3 regions of the Nocardiopsis sp. NPDC055551 genome follow, and region 1 is predicted to be linked to each of the others. Evidence: riboswitches for the same ligand, from Rfam matches in the RefSeq annotation. Region 1 holds a riboswitch; each other region holds the start of a gene.
What was found. Region 1 has a riboswitch for cobalamin ahead of metE (5-methyltetrahydropteroyltriglutamate--homocysteine S-methyltransferase). Riboswitches for the same ligand answer to the same signal wherever they lie in the genome.
Positions count from the first base shown of each region.

Region 2: linked by a shared signal. The riboswitch ahead of ACWGSK_RS18055 (CoA-acylating methylmalonate-semialdehyde dehydrogenase) and the one ahead of metE (5-methyltetrahydropteroyltriglutamate--homocysteine S-methyltransferase) in region 1 are both predicted to bind cobalamin.
Region 3: linked by a shared signal. The riboswitch ahead of ACWGSK_RS16720 (ribonucleoside-diphosphate reductase subunit alpha) and the one ahead of metE (5-methyltetrahydropteroyltriglutamate--homocysteine S-methyltransferase) in region 1 are both predicted to bind cobalamin.

Region 1 is NZ_JBSHJJ010000006.1:275,427-280,678, reverse strand. Features, by position in the region: gene ACWGSK_RS13380 (DUF3558 domain-containing protein) at 1-559, shown strand, start outside; gene metE (5-methyltetrahydropteroyltriglutamate--homocysteine S-methyltransferase) at 647-2,926, opposite strand; cobalamin riboswitch at 3,068-3,290, opposite strand; gene ACWGSK_RS13370 (polysaccharide deacetylase family protein) at 3,472-5,064, shown strand.
Region 2 is NZ_JBSHJJ010000009.1:240,579-245,830, reverse strand. Features, by position in the region: gene ACWGSK_RS18060 (acyl-CoA dehydrogenase family protein) at 1-890, opposite strand, end outside; gene ACWGSK_RS18055 (CoA-acylating methylmalonate-semialdehyde dehydrogenase) at 887-2,386, opposite strand; adenosylcobalamin (AdoCbl) riboswitch at 2,384-2,534, opposite strand; gene ACWGSK_RS18050 (hypothetical protein) at 2,953-4,329, shown strand; gene ACWGSK_RS18045 (hypothetical protein) at 4,466-4,735, shown strand; gene ACWGSK_RS18040 (hypothetical protein) at 4,756-5,252, opposite strand, start outside.
Region 3 is NZ_JBSHJJ010000008.1:247,019-252,270, forward strand. Features, by position in the region: gene ACWGSK_RS16710 (NYN domain-containing protein) at 1-483, shown strand, start outside; gene ACWGSK_RS16715 (hypothetical protein) at 518-1,081, shown strand; cobalamin riboswitch at 1,470-1,676, shown strand; gene ACWGSK_RS16720 (ribonucleoside-diphosphate reductase subunit alpha) at 1,833-4,421, shown strand; gene ACWGSK_RS16725 (ribonucleotide-diphosphate reductase subunit beta) at 4,516-5,252, shown strand, end outside.

The DNA of each region.
Region 1 (5,252 bases):
CTCCGGCGGCGGTGACGGGCCCGCCGGGGAGCCGCCCTACGCGCTGCCCATCGAGCCCTGCGACGCCATCACCGAGCAGGTCTCCACGGACTTCATCCTGCGGGACGACCCCAGCAAGAGCGTCTCCGACAACCGCGCCAGCTGCACCGCCACGGGTGACGCCCCCGAGGGCAACCCGGAGCGCGCCTACAGCAGCCTCTGGTTGGAGTACGCCACGCCCTACGCCGGCAGCGACTCCGTCGAGGGCGCCTCGTCGGACTACCAGGACTCCCTCGCCAACTACACCGGTGGTAGCGACTACTACCCGGAGGAGAACCTGGAGGAGGAGAAGGAGATCGACGGTCTCGGCGATGAGGCGCACCTCATCATCACCGAGAACATCATCCTCGACGACCCCGCCCCCACGGCGATCATGCTGGTCCGTTCGGCCAACATGAACATCGAGATCACCTACCAGGTCTCGGACTTCGAGGGCTCCGACCTGACGATGGTCGACGACGTCGAGGCCCTGCTCACCAACTCCGCCGAAGAGGCGATCGCCCTGCTCGGCGCCGAGTAGGAAATCACCGGCTCCTCCCCGGAAGAAACGACGAGAGGGGGCCGCGGCTTCGTGCCGCGGCCCCCTTTTCGTGCGTTCGGGGTGGGATCAGAGGTCGGCGCGCACCCGGCGGGCCGCCTCCACCATGTTGCGCAGCGCCTGCTCGGTCTCGGTGTAACCGCGCGTCTTCAGACCACAGTCGGGGTTGGCCCACAGGTTCGCGGCGTCCACGTGCGAGACCGCCAGTCGCAGCGAGGCCTCGATCTCCTCGACCGAGGGCACCCGCGGCGAGTGGATGTCGTACACGCCCGGACCGATCCCGCGCTTGTAACCGCGCTCGCCCAGGGCCTCCACGAGCTCCATGCGCGACCGGGCCGCCTCGACGCTGGTGACGTCGGCGTCCAACGCCTCGATCCCGTCGACGATCTGGTTGAACTCCGAGTAGCACATGTGCGTGTGGATGGTCGTGCTCGACGCGACCCCGGAGGTGGCCAGTCGGAACGAGTCGACCGCCCACTTCAGGTACGCCGCCCGCTGTTCCTCGCGCAGCGGAAGCAACTCGCGCAGAGCCGCCTCGTCGACCTGGATGTGCCGGATGCCGGCCCGCTCCAGGTCGGCGACCTCGTCGCGCAGCGCCAGACCCACCTGGCGGGCGGTCTCACCCAGCGGCTGGTCGATACGCACGAACGACCAGGCGAGCATGGTGACCGGACCGGTCAGCATGCCCTTGACCGGCTTGTCGGTGCGCGACTGGGCGTAGGTGATCCACTCCACCGTCATCGGCTCGGGACGCGAGACGTCCCCGAACAGGATCGGCGGGCGCACGCACCGCGAACCGTAGGACTGCACCCACCCGTTCTCGGTGGTGGCGTAGCCCTCCAGCTGTTCGGCGAAGTACTGGACCATGTCGTTGCGCTCGGGTTCGCCGTGCACCAGCACGTCCAGACCGATCTCCTCCTGGAGCGCGATGACCCGGTCGATCTCCGCGCGCAGGAGCGCCTTGTAGTCCTCGGTGGGCAGTTCGCCCCGCCGGTGCGCGGCGCGGGCGCGACGCAGCTCGGCGGTCTGCGGGAAGGAGCCGATGGTGGTCGTGGTCAGCGGTCGCAGGGCGGCCACGTCCCGATCCTGGGGACGCTCGTAGGCGTCCGGGCCGAGGGCGTCCAGGCGGGCGCGCACCCGGGCGTCGGTGAAGGACGCGTCCCGCGGCTCGGACGCGCCCTGGTAGTCGGCGTCGGCTCCCTCGGAGAGCACCCGACCGAGCAGCGCGACCTCCCTGGTCTTCTGCTCGGCGAAGGCCAGGGTGGAGCGCAGCTCGGGCGCCAGTGAGGTCTCGGCGTCCAGGTCGATGGGCACGTGCAGCAGCGAGCAGGAAGTGCTCACCGTGAGCTCGTCGGTCAGGGCCAGGAGGGTGCCCAGTTCGGCGACGGCGGCCGGCAGGTCGGTGCGCCAGACGTTGCGGCCGTCCACCACGCCCGCGACCAGGCGGGTGGAGCCCAGCCCCGAGACGGCGGTGAGGTCGGAGGCACCCTCGGAGTCGGTGACCAGGTCCAGGCCCACGGCCTCGACCGGAGAGTCCTTGAGCACGCGCAGGGCGGCGGCGCCGATGGAACCGAAGTAGGTGGACACCAGGAGCGAGGGACGCTCGGTGAGCGACCCCAGGCGCTGGTAGGCGCGCTCCAGGTGGCCGACGGCGGCGCGACCCTCGTCGGTGGCCAGGATCGGCTCGTCGAGCTGGACCTCGGTGACGCCCGCGGCCGACAGGTCGCTCAGGAGCTTGGCGTAGGCGTCCAGGAGCTGGTCGAGGAGCTCGATGGGCTCCCAGCCCTCGGGAGCGTCCTCGGCGGCCTTGGCCAGCAGCAGGAAGGTCAGCGGACCGACCAGGACCGGGCGGGTCTGGAAACCGGCCTCGGCGGCCTCACGGAACTCGGCGAGGGGCTTGTCGCCGACCAGGCGCGGGCGGGTGCTCGGGGAGAGTTCGGGGACCAGGTAGTGGTAGTTGGTGTCGAACCACTTGGTCATCTCCAGCGGCGGCGCGCCCTGCTCGCCGCGGGCGAGGGCGAAGTAGCGGCGCAGCTGCTCGTCCCGCTCCTCTGCCTGGGCCGGGGAGGTGAAACGGGCGGGCACGAGGTCGAACAGGACCGCTGTGTCCAACACCTGGTCGTAGTAGGAGAAGGTGTTCGACGGGATGTCGTCCACTCCGGCCTCGCGCAGTCGGGCGTAGACGCCCTTGCGCAGGTCGGCGGCGACGGCGTCGAGTTCGGCGGCCGTGGTGTCGCCCTTCCAGTAGGACTCACTGGCGCGCTTGAGTTCGCGGGCGGGGCCGATGCGCGGGTAACCGTGGACCGTGGAGCGCACGGACGGCCCGGAGGCCGCGGGGTTGCTGACCATGAAGCTTCTCTCCCTCGTCGAAAGCCGGGTACCGGCCACGAGAGCGGGGCGAGGAGCGCGGCACGACGAGGGGCTCACCCGGGGCGCACGTGCCTGACGACCTCGGCCCTCCCTCGGGGCGCGGGACCACCGGCGGCACAGGCGCACCACCGGGTGGAGGCAGGTCTTCGGACTCGTGGGCGTTTCCGACGTCGTGCGCCGGTCGTCCTAATGATCACCGCTTCCCGGTTTTCCGACTTTTCCGGTCGGATCACCAGTGCTTATGGCGACGCTCGTTCCCACATACCGCTGCGGGGCAGTCCCGGATTCGCACCGGGTTCCCTCTTTCGACACACTCCGACCGACCGGAGCGGGCTCCGGGAGTCGATGGTGGGAGTGTGTACCTTCCACGCCTGCAAGTATAGGGAGCACCCCCTTCGCCCCTGCACCCGGCGTGACCCCTTGGCCCGGAGCACACCAGCGAACCCATTTCGTGTGCCCGGCATCACACCCGATACCAGCGTTACGCGAAAGACCCCCGTCCTTTCGCGAACGTTCGTCTGACGATGAGCGTGGAGAGCCCCCAGGTGAAGCAGCAAGACGGTCCCAGCATGGCCCCCGACCGCCCCGTTCTCACGGCAGCGATCGCGATGGTCGTCCTCTTGGGACTGGTGCTGTCGGCGACACGACCACCGGGCCTGCCCGAGGACGGAGTCATCGAGAGCATCACACGGAACGTGGCGGTGGACACCGACGACGACCTTCCGGCGGAAGGTTCCGAGGAGGGGACGACCGTGGTGGACACGGCCGCGCTCCCCGGCACCGAGGAGGCCTCGGTCGACTACGAGGGCGACAGTGAGGTGGCCGTCGCCTACCCGGCCATCCCCAACGCCGACCCCCTCACCGACTTCCTGGACCGCACCCTGACCGACCAGGTGCACGCCTTCGACGCCGCCAACCCCGGCGCGGCCTCCTTCGAGGGCGAGTGGCGGTTGACCGCCGCCGGTGACGGGGTCGTGGGCGTGCGGATCACCACCACCGAGACCGACTCGGAGGAGACCCGCGTCGGTCACAGCACCTACTGGTACGAGACCGACGACGGCTCGGTGCACGGTTCCAGCGGCCTGCTCGCCGGACAGGACGAGCTGGCCGCGCTCAACGACCGCGTACTCGAAGAGGTCCCGGACACCGTGGCGGCGGTGTCCCTGTACCCGATCAGCGGCCTTTACGACTCCCTCGCGTTCAGCCCCGAGGGCGACCTGATCGTGGAGTTCGACGATGGACAGGTCGCGCCCACCTCCGAGGGTCGCGTCGGCGTCGTGATCGAACGCGACGAGGCCGAGGAACTGCTGTCGGAGTTCGGGGTGCGGGCGCGCGACGCCGCGACCAAGGGCGTCGAGGAGTTCACCGTGGCCGCGGCCCCCGAGGCGGAGAAGGATGGCACCGGCGTCGCCTCCCCCGGTGAGATCTCCCCCGTCGACGACGGGATCGACTGCACCGACCCCGAGACGCGCTGCGTGGCGCTGACCTACGACGACGGCCCCGGCGGCCGGACCTCGGAGCTGCTGGACACACTCGCCGAGCACGACGCCAAGGCGACCTTCTTCGTCACCGGCCACCCGGTGATGGAGGACCCGTTCACGGTGCGCCGCACCTACGCGGAGGGCCACGAACTGGCCAACCACACCCTGGCCCACCCCGACCTGGCCACGCTCGGCGCCGGAGGCGTGCGCGCGGACCTGGACCCGGTCCAGGCGCTGGTGTACCGGGAGACCGGATACACGATGGACCTGATGCGTCCGCCCTACGGTTCCACCAACGACACCGTCGCCCAGGTCACCGAGGAGATGGGCATGGCCCAGATCCTGTGGAGCGTGGACACCAACGACTGGAAGGACCGCAAGGCCGGTGTGGTCGCCGACCGGGCCGTGGACGGCGCCTCGGACGGGGCGATCATCCTGATGCACGACATCCACGACACCACCATCGACGCGTCCCGCGAGATCGTCCGTGAGCTGGACGAGCAGGGCTACACCATGGTGACGGTCTCGCAGTTGCTCGGCACCCCGGAGCCGGGTCGCAGCTACGTCGACGGGGTTCCGGAGGAGCCCGAGGACGAGGAGTCCGAGGGGGCCCAGGGGGCCGCCGAGGACGGCTGACGGGGATCCTGGGATTACCGGGCCCGGGGCGCTGTCCACATGTGGACAGCGCCCCGGGCCCGGCGTTCTTCTCCCCTATGTTGCTCCCATCAGGTGCGGGAGCATCCGCTTTCAGGGAGAGGGAGCCGGGTTTGTCGTCGAGCGAGAACGCACCGGGACACACCACCGCCCGACGTCGTGGGAGCGGT
Region 2 (5,252 bases), on a different contig from region 1:
AGCAGGGAGCGCGCGGCCTCCAGTTCGGTGGCCATCTCCGCCAACCGGAAACGCAGCGCCTGGGCGTTGATGAGGGGGACCCCGAAGGCCTCACGGTCACCCAGATAGGACACGGTGTCCTCCAGGGCTCGCCGGGCGCCGCCCAGTGAGCAGGCGGCGATGCCGAGACGGCCGCCGTTGAGGCCGTTCATGGCGATACGGAACCCGTCGCCCTCCGCGCCCAACCTCCGGTCGGCGGGCAGGCGAACCCCGTCCAAGAGGACCTGTCGGGTGGGTTGGGCGTTCCAGCCCATCTTCGCCTCGTCGGCCCCGAAGGACAGCCCGGGGTCGTCGCGGTGCACGATGAACGCGGAGACGCCGGTGGCCCCGTTGCCGCCGGTGCGGGCCATGACCACGTACACCTCGGAGGCGCCCGCCCCGGAGATGAACTGTTTGGTGCCGGACAGAACGTAGTGGTCGCCGTCGCGGACCGCCCGGGTGGTGAGGGACGCGGCGTCGGAACCGGCTTCGGGTTCGGTCAGGCAGTAGCTGCCCAGGGCCTGCATGGTGCACAGGTTCGGCAGCCACCGGACGCGCTGGGCGTCGTCGCCGTAGCGGTCGATCATCCAGGCGACCATGTTGTGGATCGACAGGTACCCGGCCACGGACGGACAGCCGGTGGCCAGCGCCTCGAAGGCGAGGACACCGTCCATCCTGGTCAAGCCGGTGCCCCCGAACTCCTCGGAGACGTAGAGACCGCCCATACCGAGTTCGGCGGCCTTGCGGAGCACGTCGACGGGAAAGTGCCTGGCCTGGTCCCACTCGACGGCGTGCGGTGCGAGGTGTTCGTCGGCGAACGCGCGGGCGGTCTCGGTGAGGGCGCGCTGTTCGTCGGTGAGGGCGGCGTTCATCGCACGACCGGAATCGTGAACTCCGCGCCCTCCTTGACCCCGGAGGGCCAACGCGAGGTGACCGTCTTGGTCCGGGTGTAGAAACGGATCGAGTCCGGTCCGTGCTGGTTGAGGTCGCCGAAGCCGGACCGCTTCCAGCCACCGAAGGTGTGGTAGGCGATCGGCACCGGGATGGGCACGTTCACGCCGACCATTCCGGTGTTCACCCGGTGCGAGAAGTCACGAGCGGTGTCCCCGTCACGGGTGAAGATGGCGACTCCGTTGCCGTACTCGTGTTCGCTGGGCAGACGCAGGGCCTCCTCGTAGTCGGCGGCGCGCACCACCGACAGCACGGGTCCGAAGATCTCCTCCTGGTGGATCCGCATGTCGGGGGTGACCCGGTCGAACAGCGACGGACCGGCGAAGAAGCCCTCCTCGTGGCCGGGCACGGTGTGGCCGCGACCGTCCACGACCAGGTCGGCACCCTCCTCCACGCCCAACGCGACGTATTCGTCGACCCGTTGGAGGGCTTCCCGCGAGACCAACGGGCCGAAGTCCGCGTCGGGGTCGTCGGAGGCACCCACCCGGAGCCCCGCGATGCGGTCCTTGAGCTTGGCGACCAGCGCGTCGGCGGTCTCCTCACCCACCGGGACCGCGACGGAGATCGCCATGCAGCGTTCACCGGCCGACCCGTATCCGGCTCCGATCAGGGCATCCGTGACCTGGTCCAGGTCGGCGTCGGGCATGACGATCATGTGGTTCTTGGCGCCGCCGAAGCACTGGGCGCGCTTACCGTGGGCGGTGGCCGTGGAGTACACGTATTGCGCGATGGGGGTGGAGCCCACGAACCCGACGGCGGCGATCCGCGGGTCGGTGAGCAGGGTGTCCACGGCCTCCTTGCCACCGTTGACCACGTTGAACACACCCGGGGGCAGCCCGGCCTCGACGAACAGTTCCGCCAACATCAACGGCACGGAGGGGTCGCGCTCGGACGGTTTGAGCACGAAGGCGTTACCGCAGGCCAGCGCGGGCGCGGCCTTCCACAGCGGGATCATGGCGGGGAAGTTGAACGGGGTGATGCCCGCGACCACGCCCAGGGGTTGGCGCAGGGAGTGCACGTCGATGCCGGTGCCGGCGTTGTCGGTGAACTCGCCCTTGGACAGGTGCGGAATGCCGGCGGCGAACTCCACCACTTCCAGGCCCCGTTGCAGGTCACCGTGGGCGTCGGCGATGGTCTTGCCGTGTTCGGCGGACAGGGCCTTGGCGATGTTCGCCCGCTCGTCCTCGACCAGTTGCAGGAAGCGGAGCAGGACCCGGGCCCTGCGCTGCGGGCTCCAGGAACCCCATTCGACCTGTGCCCGCTCGGCGTCGGTGATGATCTGCTCGGTCTCGGTCCGGTCCGCGAGCGGCACCCGCGCCTGGACCCTTCCGGTGTTGGGATCGTAGACGTCGCCGAAGACGCCCGACCGGCCGTGGACCTTCTCGCCCTGCACGAAATGCGTCAGCTCGCTGACCATACGTGTTCGCTCCATCCTCGTGGATCACACGGTTCCTTGGCCGCGGGCGGTGACCTGACTTCCGAGGAGTTCCCCCGGTCACAGTGGCGGGACCGCGCCGGACTCGCACCGGCTTCCCCGCTCCGCGGTGGGGCCACCATATAGTTGGACGTCCTAATAAATCCAGACCCCTCGACCCGGTACTTGGTGTCACCCCACTCGCGCCCGGTAGGCTCTGCGACTTGTGACCGCCAAGGACGACACCCCCGCCGGCAGACCCCTCGCCCTCACCCCCGCGTGGCGCACCGCCCGCGCCGACCTGCACGTTCTCCTGGTGATCCACAGCCTCACCGCCGCCACCCGCATCGCCGACGTGCTTCCGGCCCTGTACGACCCGCGCGTGCAGCTCTACTGCACCCGGACCACCGGCGGTGTCTTCGCCAACGGTCTCGACGAATACCTCCGAGAAACGCAGATCCGGCACATCTCCTGGGAAAAGGCGAAGGAAACGGAATTCGATCTCGCGATCACCGCGAGCCTCGGGGACGACCTTCATGAATTAAAAACAAAAATCCTGCGCATTCCCCATGGCAACGGTTATAATAAAAAATGGTCGCAGGAGTCAGGAGTCAGGAGTCAGGAGTCAGGAGTCAGGAGTCAGGAGTCAGGAGTCAGGAGTCAGGAGTCAGGAGGTCTTCGGGCTCTCCGACGACACCCTCAAACACCAGGGACGGCTGGTCCCCAGCTCCATCGCCCTCTCGCACGGCGAACAGTTCGACCGCCTCGCCCAAGGCTGCCCCGACGCGCTCCCGCTCGCCTTCCTCTCCGGTGATCCCTGCTACGACCGGCTGCTCGCCGGAGTGCCCCACCGACTCACCTACCGAAAGGCCCTCGGCCTACGCCACGGCCAGAAACTCATCACCGTCAATTCCACTTGGAACGACGAATCCCTCTACGGAAGCCACCCGGGCGTCATCACCGAATTGCTCGCCCGGCTTCCCTACGACCACTACCGGGTCGCGCTCGTCCTGCACCCGAACGTCTGGTCCTCCCACGGGCCGCGCCAGATCAGAATCTGGCAGGACGAGGCCCTCCGTTCCGGCCTCCTCCTGATCCCACCCCACGAGGGCTGGCGGGCCGCCGTCATCGCCGCCGACCTCGTGCTCTCCGACCACGGATCCGTGAGCGTCTACGCCGCCGCCCTCGGCCGGCCCGTCCTCCTCAGCGCCGACGGCCGGGACTCCGTCGACCCGGACTCCGCTCTGGGACGGCTCTACGAGGTCGCCCACCCGCTCGATCCCCACGCCACCCTCGTGCCCCAGTTCAAGCAGGCCGAGAAACTACGCGAACTCACCCACGAGACCGCCCTCACCTGGGTGAGTTCCGCCCCGGGTCGGGCCCTCGACCTCATCCGCGCCGAGGCCTACCGCCTCATGGGCGCCGCTCCCCCACCCGGCCGGCCACGCCTCCTGGCCCCACCGGAGCCCGAGGTCCAGAGCCCGGAGCCGACCTCCCTCTGGGTCCGGGTACGGCCTACCGACGACGGCCTGGCCGTGTATCGCGGCCCCGCACCGGAACCCGGTGGTGTCCTCATCTGCTCCGACGCCGAGATGGACCACCGACTCGCCGCGGCGGCCGACGTCCTCACCATCGCCGAGGACGCGTTGCCCGCCGACGAACGCCTGTGGTCCGAGACGGTGTTCGCGCACCGGCCCGGCGCCCTGCTCACCACCGTGTACTCGGCCGAAGAGGTCCGCCTGCGCACTCGCGACGGGTCGCTCCTGCGGGTTCGCTTCACCGGCCCCGTCGACGACCCCGGCCTGGTCACCGGTGTGCTCGCCGAACGTCTGGTCACCTCCGGCCACGCACCCGCTCCGAAGATGCTCGCCGCCCTCACCCCGCTCCACCTGCGAGTTTCCGAGGAACGAACCCTCACGATCCCCTTCGAGACGGCCAAGGGCTGAGTTCTCCGTTTTACCGGACACGGGCCGGTCACTTTCTGTAGTTTCCTGTCATGCCCGGATTCGAACACGAGCTCCAGGTACGCCTGCTCCAGAGTCGAAGCTGAACGCTGCGGCACGGAAAATGTGGGAGGACCTGATGGCGACCGGTACCTACGAGTGGCAGAGCGACTTCGCCCGCAAGTACGTCGGCCAAGGCCGTGAAGAGGGTCGTCAAGAAGGCCGCGAAGAAGCCCGTGCGGAAGGCAAGCAGGAAACGCTGATCCGTTTCCTGGAAGCCACCTCGGCGACCATCAGTCTCGACTCACGGCGACGCATCGAGGAGTGCGACGACATCGGCCGGCTCGATGACTGGCTGGACAAGGCCTTCAAGTCCCGCATCACCGACGCCGACGAACTCTTCGACTGACCTGGCGCGGCCGGGTCCGTTCAGGCCCGGCCGTCGATCTTGTCCCGAACACGGCCGGCGGCAGCGGCGGCACCGACCAGCTCGAAGACCTCCACCGCCCGTTCCCACCGCTCCCCCGATCCCCGACCGAGGTCGCCGAGGCGCTCCAGGACCTTGCCGACCTGGTAGGCGCGGTTGGCGGACACGAAACGGTCCAGGGCCTCCTCCAACAATCCGATCGCCTGGTCGGGGTGCTCCTCTGCGATGATGCGGGCCTGGTTGACGAGGAGCTTGCCCTCGTTGGCCTGGTCCCGTCTCCGGGTGGCGGCGTGCTCGCGGAAGAACGACAGCGAAGTCCGGTAGCACTCCAGGGCCCGTCGAGGCTCCTCGGCCAGAAGCGCCACGTCGCCCATGTGCATGTGGTGCAATCCGAGCGCTTTGGGGCGCGTGTGGTCGAGTAGCGGCAACGATTCCTCCAGGAGGGCGCGGGCGGCTCCGGCGTCGCCTTCACGACGCTCCAGGATCCCCAGCCATTCCA
Region 3 (5,252 bases), on a different contig from region 1:
CCCGACCCCAGGTTCGGTGGCGGACACGGCGAGGAGCAGGGGTTCGGAGGTGGGGCGGACACAAACCCTACCTATGGGACCAGTACGGCAACTGACACCGCGCACAGCGGTGGCGCCGCGCCCCGTTTCGGGGAACGGCGACCTACTGGTCCCGAGTACGACGGCCGATTCGGCCCCGGCGGTTACCAGGAATCCACTCACAGTCCTGGATATGCCCAACAGACGGGGCTCGGCGCGCATACCGTTGATGATGCGGTGCACATCGCGCACAAGGAAGGGAACGACTTCGCGGAGTCGATCGCACGCGAGGCGCCGGTCCTTTGGGTGGAGGCCGTCCTCGCCCGCAGGCCCCGGATGCCCTCGGACCTGGAGGCTCGTCTGCTCCAGGGATCCTCGCTCCCGATCGACCACCTGCTGCGCGACGAGGTCCGAGATGGACTGCGCCAGGGGTTCTGGCAGGCCTTGGAGCGTGCCAGGCCCTGATCGGTGGGTGGGGAGAGCGAGTTGGGATGGGGCGATGCGGTTGACCCACGTGACGACGGCAGAACTCGACCGGTTGGAATTCCACGCCGTCCGATCCGGTGAACACGGCCGGACCGCCGCCCGACTACTGGACCTGGCCAACAGCGTCGACGCCGGTAGCGAGGTCACGCGGGCGGAGCTGTTCGTACGCGCCGGAGAACAGTGGGAGATCGCCCAGGAGTTCGAACGCGCCTGTTCCGCCTATCAGCGGGCCATAGACGATGGTGGCCCCACCGTGGTCGACGCGCACGCCCTCAGCGCCGGCGCCCTGTTGCAACTGGACGAGCGGCAGCAGGCCGAGGGGCACCTCAAGCGGCTGGAGACCGGTGAACCGGTCGGATTGCCCACCCACATCCACGTCACCGAGGCGTTGTACGCCCACGACGACCTGGAGGGCGCCGAACGGTGGGCCACCGTGGGCGCCCGACGACACGCCGGGCGCCCACAAAGTCCGTGCGATCGGGATCTGTTCCTCGAACTCCTGCGGATCCGATTTCGGATCAGGGCCGACCTCGGGCTGGCGGAGGATGATCTGGACCTCCTTCTCGACCAGGAGTGACCGCGCGATCCGACGAGATCGTAGGCGATCGGAGCGGGCGGCCTCCGGTTCGGTCGTCCCGCGCGTGTCCCGTGGTGGCGGGTTTCGGGGTGGGGCGGCGGCGCGGGTCGAGCACCGACAGACCGGGATCGGCCGGCCGCGAGTGAGGTTTCCTACCCTGCCCAGAGGTGCCGTGGCGGACACCCGGGCGAGGTGCCGGGTGCGTTCGTCCCGGGAACGTCCTAGGCTGTGACGCGCCCCCTTCGGGGACCCCTCCCGATACCGTCGCACAGCCCCGTTCCGGCGCTTTCATACCACGCCCGGGAGGCGTGTTCGACGACCGTCGAAGAATCTGAGAAATCAGCGACACGCCATCATCTTGCGGTGTTCCAAGCCGCCATCCCCTAGATGTAGTATCTGTCCCGCTGGTGGTTCACCGGGCTCGCAAGGGGCCGGTGACGCGAGAGGGAACCCGGTGCGAGTCCGGGACTGCCCCGCAGCGGTGAGTGGGAACGAAGGTCGTCACGCGCACCGGGAACCCCCGAAAGGTCCCGGGAAGCGACGGCTCGGTAGGGCGCCCACGAGTCCGAAAACCTGCCATCGGCACACACCCCCAGGTGTGTACAACGTCGGGGCTTCGAGGGAGAGTCGCCGCGACCCGACGATGGACCGCACGCATCCGGTGCGGCGATCCATCGTTGTGAGCCGCACGCTTGTCACTTGTGCCCCCGCACCCCCACCGGGACTCTTTTACCGAGGTTGGAGCCGCTGTATGACCCTTGACGTCGAGGCCGTGCCCGCATCCGTTCGGCCCGGACCGAACAACGAGGGCGGTCGTCCCGCCGCCGTCGACCGGATCGAGCATGTCGTGGCCGAGGCCTGTGCGCGGCTCTCCGGCGTTTCGGCGGAGAAGGTCCTGACCGAGGCGCGTCGCGGGTTCTACCCGGGCATCGCCGACGCCGAGGTCGAGCTCGGCGTCGTCATGGCCGCCCGCAGCTTCGTCGAGGTCGACCCGAACTACTCCTACGTGGCCGCTCGCCTGCTGCTGGACAAGCTCCGCACCGAGGCCCTGAGCTTCATCGGCGGCGCTCCCGAGACCGCCACCCAGGCCGACATGGCCGAGGGCTACGCGGGCTACCTGGCCGCCTACGTCGGTCGTGGCATCGACCTCGGGCAGCTCGACCCCGCCCTCGCCCGGTTCGACCTGGGGCGTCTGGGCAAGGCCCTGCACCCCGAGCGCGACGAGCAGTTCACCTTCCTCGGCATCCAGACCCTGTACGACCGCTACTTCCTGCACAGCGACGAGGTCCGCTACGAGCTGCCGCAGGCGTTCTTCATGCGCGTCGCGATGGGTCTGGCCCTCAACGAGGACGACCGTGAGGCCCGCGCGATCGAGTTCTACGAGCTGCTGAGCTCGTTCGACTTCATGGCCTCCACGCCCACCCTGTTCAACGCGGGCACGGTGCGCGCGCAGCTGTCGTCCTGCTTCCTGACCACGGTCGGCGACGACCTGCAGGACATCTTCCACGGCATCAGCAACAACGCCATGCTGTCCAAGTACTCGGGCGGTCTGGGCAACGACTGGACCCCGGTCCGCGGCCTGGGTTCCCACATCAAGGGCACCAACGGCAAGAGCCAGGGCGTCGTCCCGTTCCTGAAGATCGCCAACGACACCGCGGTCGCGGTCAACCAGGGCGGCAAGCGCAAGGGCGCGGTCTGCGCCTACCTGGAGACCTGGCACATCGACATCGAGGAATTCCTCGACCTTCGCAAGAACACCGGTGACGAGCGCCGCCGCACCCACGACATGAACACCGCGAACTGGGTTCCGGACCTGTTCATGCAGCGTGTGGAGGAGCAGGGCACCTGGACCCTGTTCTCGCCGGACGAGGTCCCGGACCTGCACGACAAGTACGGCAAGGACTTCGTCGAGGCCTACGAGAAGTACGAGGCCGAGGCCGAGGCCGGTCGTATCAAGGTCTCCAAGAAGATGCCCGCCGTGGACCTGTGGCGCCGCATGCTCACCATGCTGTTCGAGACCGGCCACCCGTGGATCACCTTCAAGGACCCGTCCAACCTGCGTTCGCCGCAGCAGCACAACGGCGTGGTGCACTCCTCCAACCTGTGCACCGAGATCACGCTGAACACGAACAAGGACGAGGTCGCGGTCTGCAACCTCGGTTCGGTGAACCTGCCCCAGCACGTGGGCCCGGACGGCGTCGACGTCGAGCGTCTGCGTCGTACCGTCCGCACCGCCGTGCGCATGCTCGACAACGTCATCGACGTGAACTTCTACACGATCCCCGAGGCGCGTCGCGCGAACATGCGTCACCGCCCCGTGGGTCTGGGTCTCATGGGCTTCCAGGACGCCCTGTTCAAGATCCGCACGCCCTTCGCCTCCGAGGGCGCGGTGAACTTCGCCGACGAGAGCATGGAGCTGATCAGCTACTACGCCATCGAGGCCTCCATGGAGCTGGCCGCCGAGCGCGGCTCCTACGAGAGCTTCGACGGTTCGCTGTGGAGCCGCGGCATCCTGCCGATCGACTCCCTGAGGCTGCTGGCCGACTCCCGCGACGGTGCCCTGGAGATGGACCGCGGCGAGACCCTGGACTGGGACTCACTGCGCGAGCGCGTCAAGACCACCGGGATGCGCAACTCCAACGTCATGGCGATCGCGCCCACCGCGACCATCGCCAACATCACCGGTGTGAACCAGTCGATCGAGCCGGTCTACCGGAACCTGTTCGTCAAGTCGAACATGTCCGGTGACTTCACCGTCGTCAACGACTACCTGGTCCGCGACCTCAAGGAGCGGGGCCTGTGGGACGACGAGATGGTGTCCGCGCTGAAGATGCACGACGGCAGCCTCGGTGAGATCGACCGGGTCCCGGACGACCTCAAGGCGCTGTACGCCACCGCGTTCGAGGTCGACCCGACCTGGCTGGTGGACGCGGGTTCGCGCCGTCAGAAGTGGATCGACCAGGCCCAGTCGCTGAACCTGTACATGGCCGCGCCCAGTGGTAAGAAGCTGGACACCCTGTACCGTCGCGCCTGGCGCTCCGGGCTCAAGACCACGTACTACCTGCGTTCGCAGAGCGCCACCCACGTGGAGAAGAGCACGCTGAAGGGCACCGACGGCCGCCTGAACGCCGTGTCGGCCACCCCGACGCCGGCCGCCGCGCCGAGCCCCGTCGCGACCCCGAGCCCGAGCCCGAGCCCGGCCGCGACCCCGAGTCCGGCAGCGAGCCCCCGCCCGGCCCCGGCCCCGGTCACCGAGCCCACGGAGCCCGAGGACGAGTTCGAGATCATCGAGGACCAGGCGTGCAGCATCGATGACCCCGAGTGCGAGGCCTGCCAGTAGGAACGCCCGGGGCCGGCGGGCGACCCCCGCCGGCCCCTCCTCGCCCCTCCACTCCCGTAGACGACCCGGTACGACCGGAGAACGGAACACGAGCATGACCGCGGTTTCCGAGAACAACGCCGCCTCCACCGGTCTCGGTGAGATCCAGCGTGACGCCGAGCGCGTGAACGTCGACGACAAGGCGATGATCAACGCCCGCGCCGACGTGAACCAGCTGCTGCCCCTCAAGTACACGTGGGCGTGGGAGAAGTACCTGTCGGGGTGCAACAACCACTGGATGCCCACCGAGGTCGCCATGCAGGCCGACATCGCGCTGTGGAAGTCCAAGGACGGGCTGACCGACGACGAGCGCCTCATGCTCAAGCGCAACCTCGGTTTCTTCGCCACCGCGGAGTCCCTGGTCGCCAACAACATCGTCCTGGCCGTGTACCGCCAACTGACCAACCCGGAGTGCCGCCAGTACCTGCTGCGCCAGGCCTTCGAGGAGGCCGTGCACACCCACACCTTCCAGTACATCTGCGAGAGCCTGGGCCTGGACGAGGGCGAGCTCTTCAACATGTACCGCGAGGTCCCGTCCATCACGGCCAAGGACGCCTGGGCGCTCAAGTACACCCAGAACCTTGAGGACCCGGAGTTCCGCACCGGCACGCCCGAGGCCGACCAGGCGTTCCTGCGGGACCTGGTCGCGTTCTACGTGATCTTCGAGGGCATGTGGTTCTACACCGGCTTCGCGCAGATCCTGTCGCTGGGCCGCCGCAACAAGATGGTCGGTATCGCCGAGCAGTACCAGTACATCCTGCGCGACGAGTCGATCCACCTGAACTTCGGCAT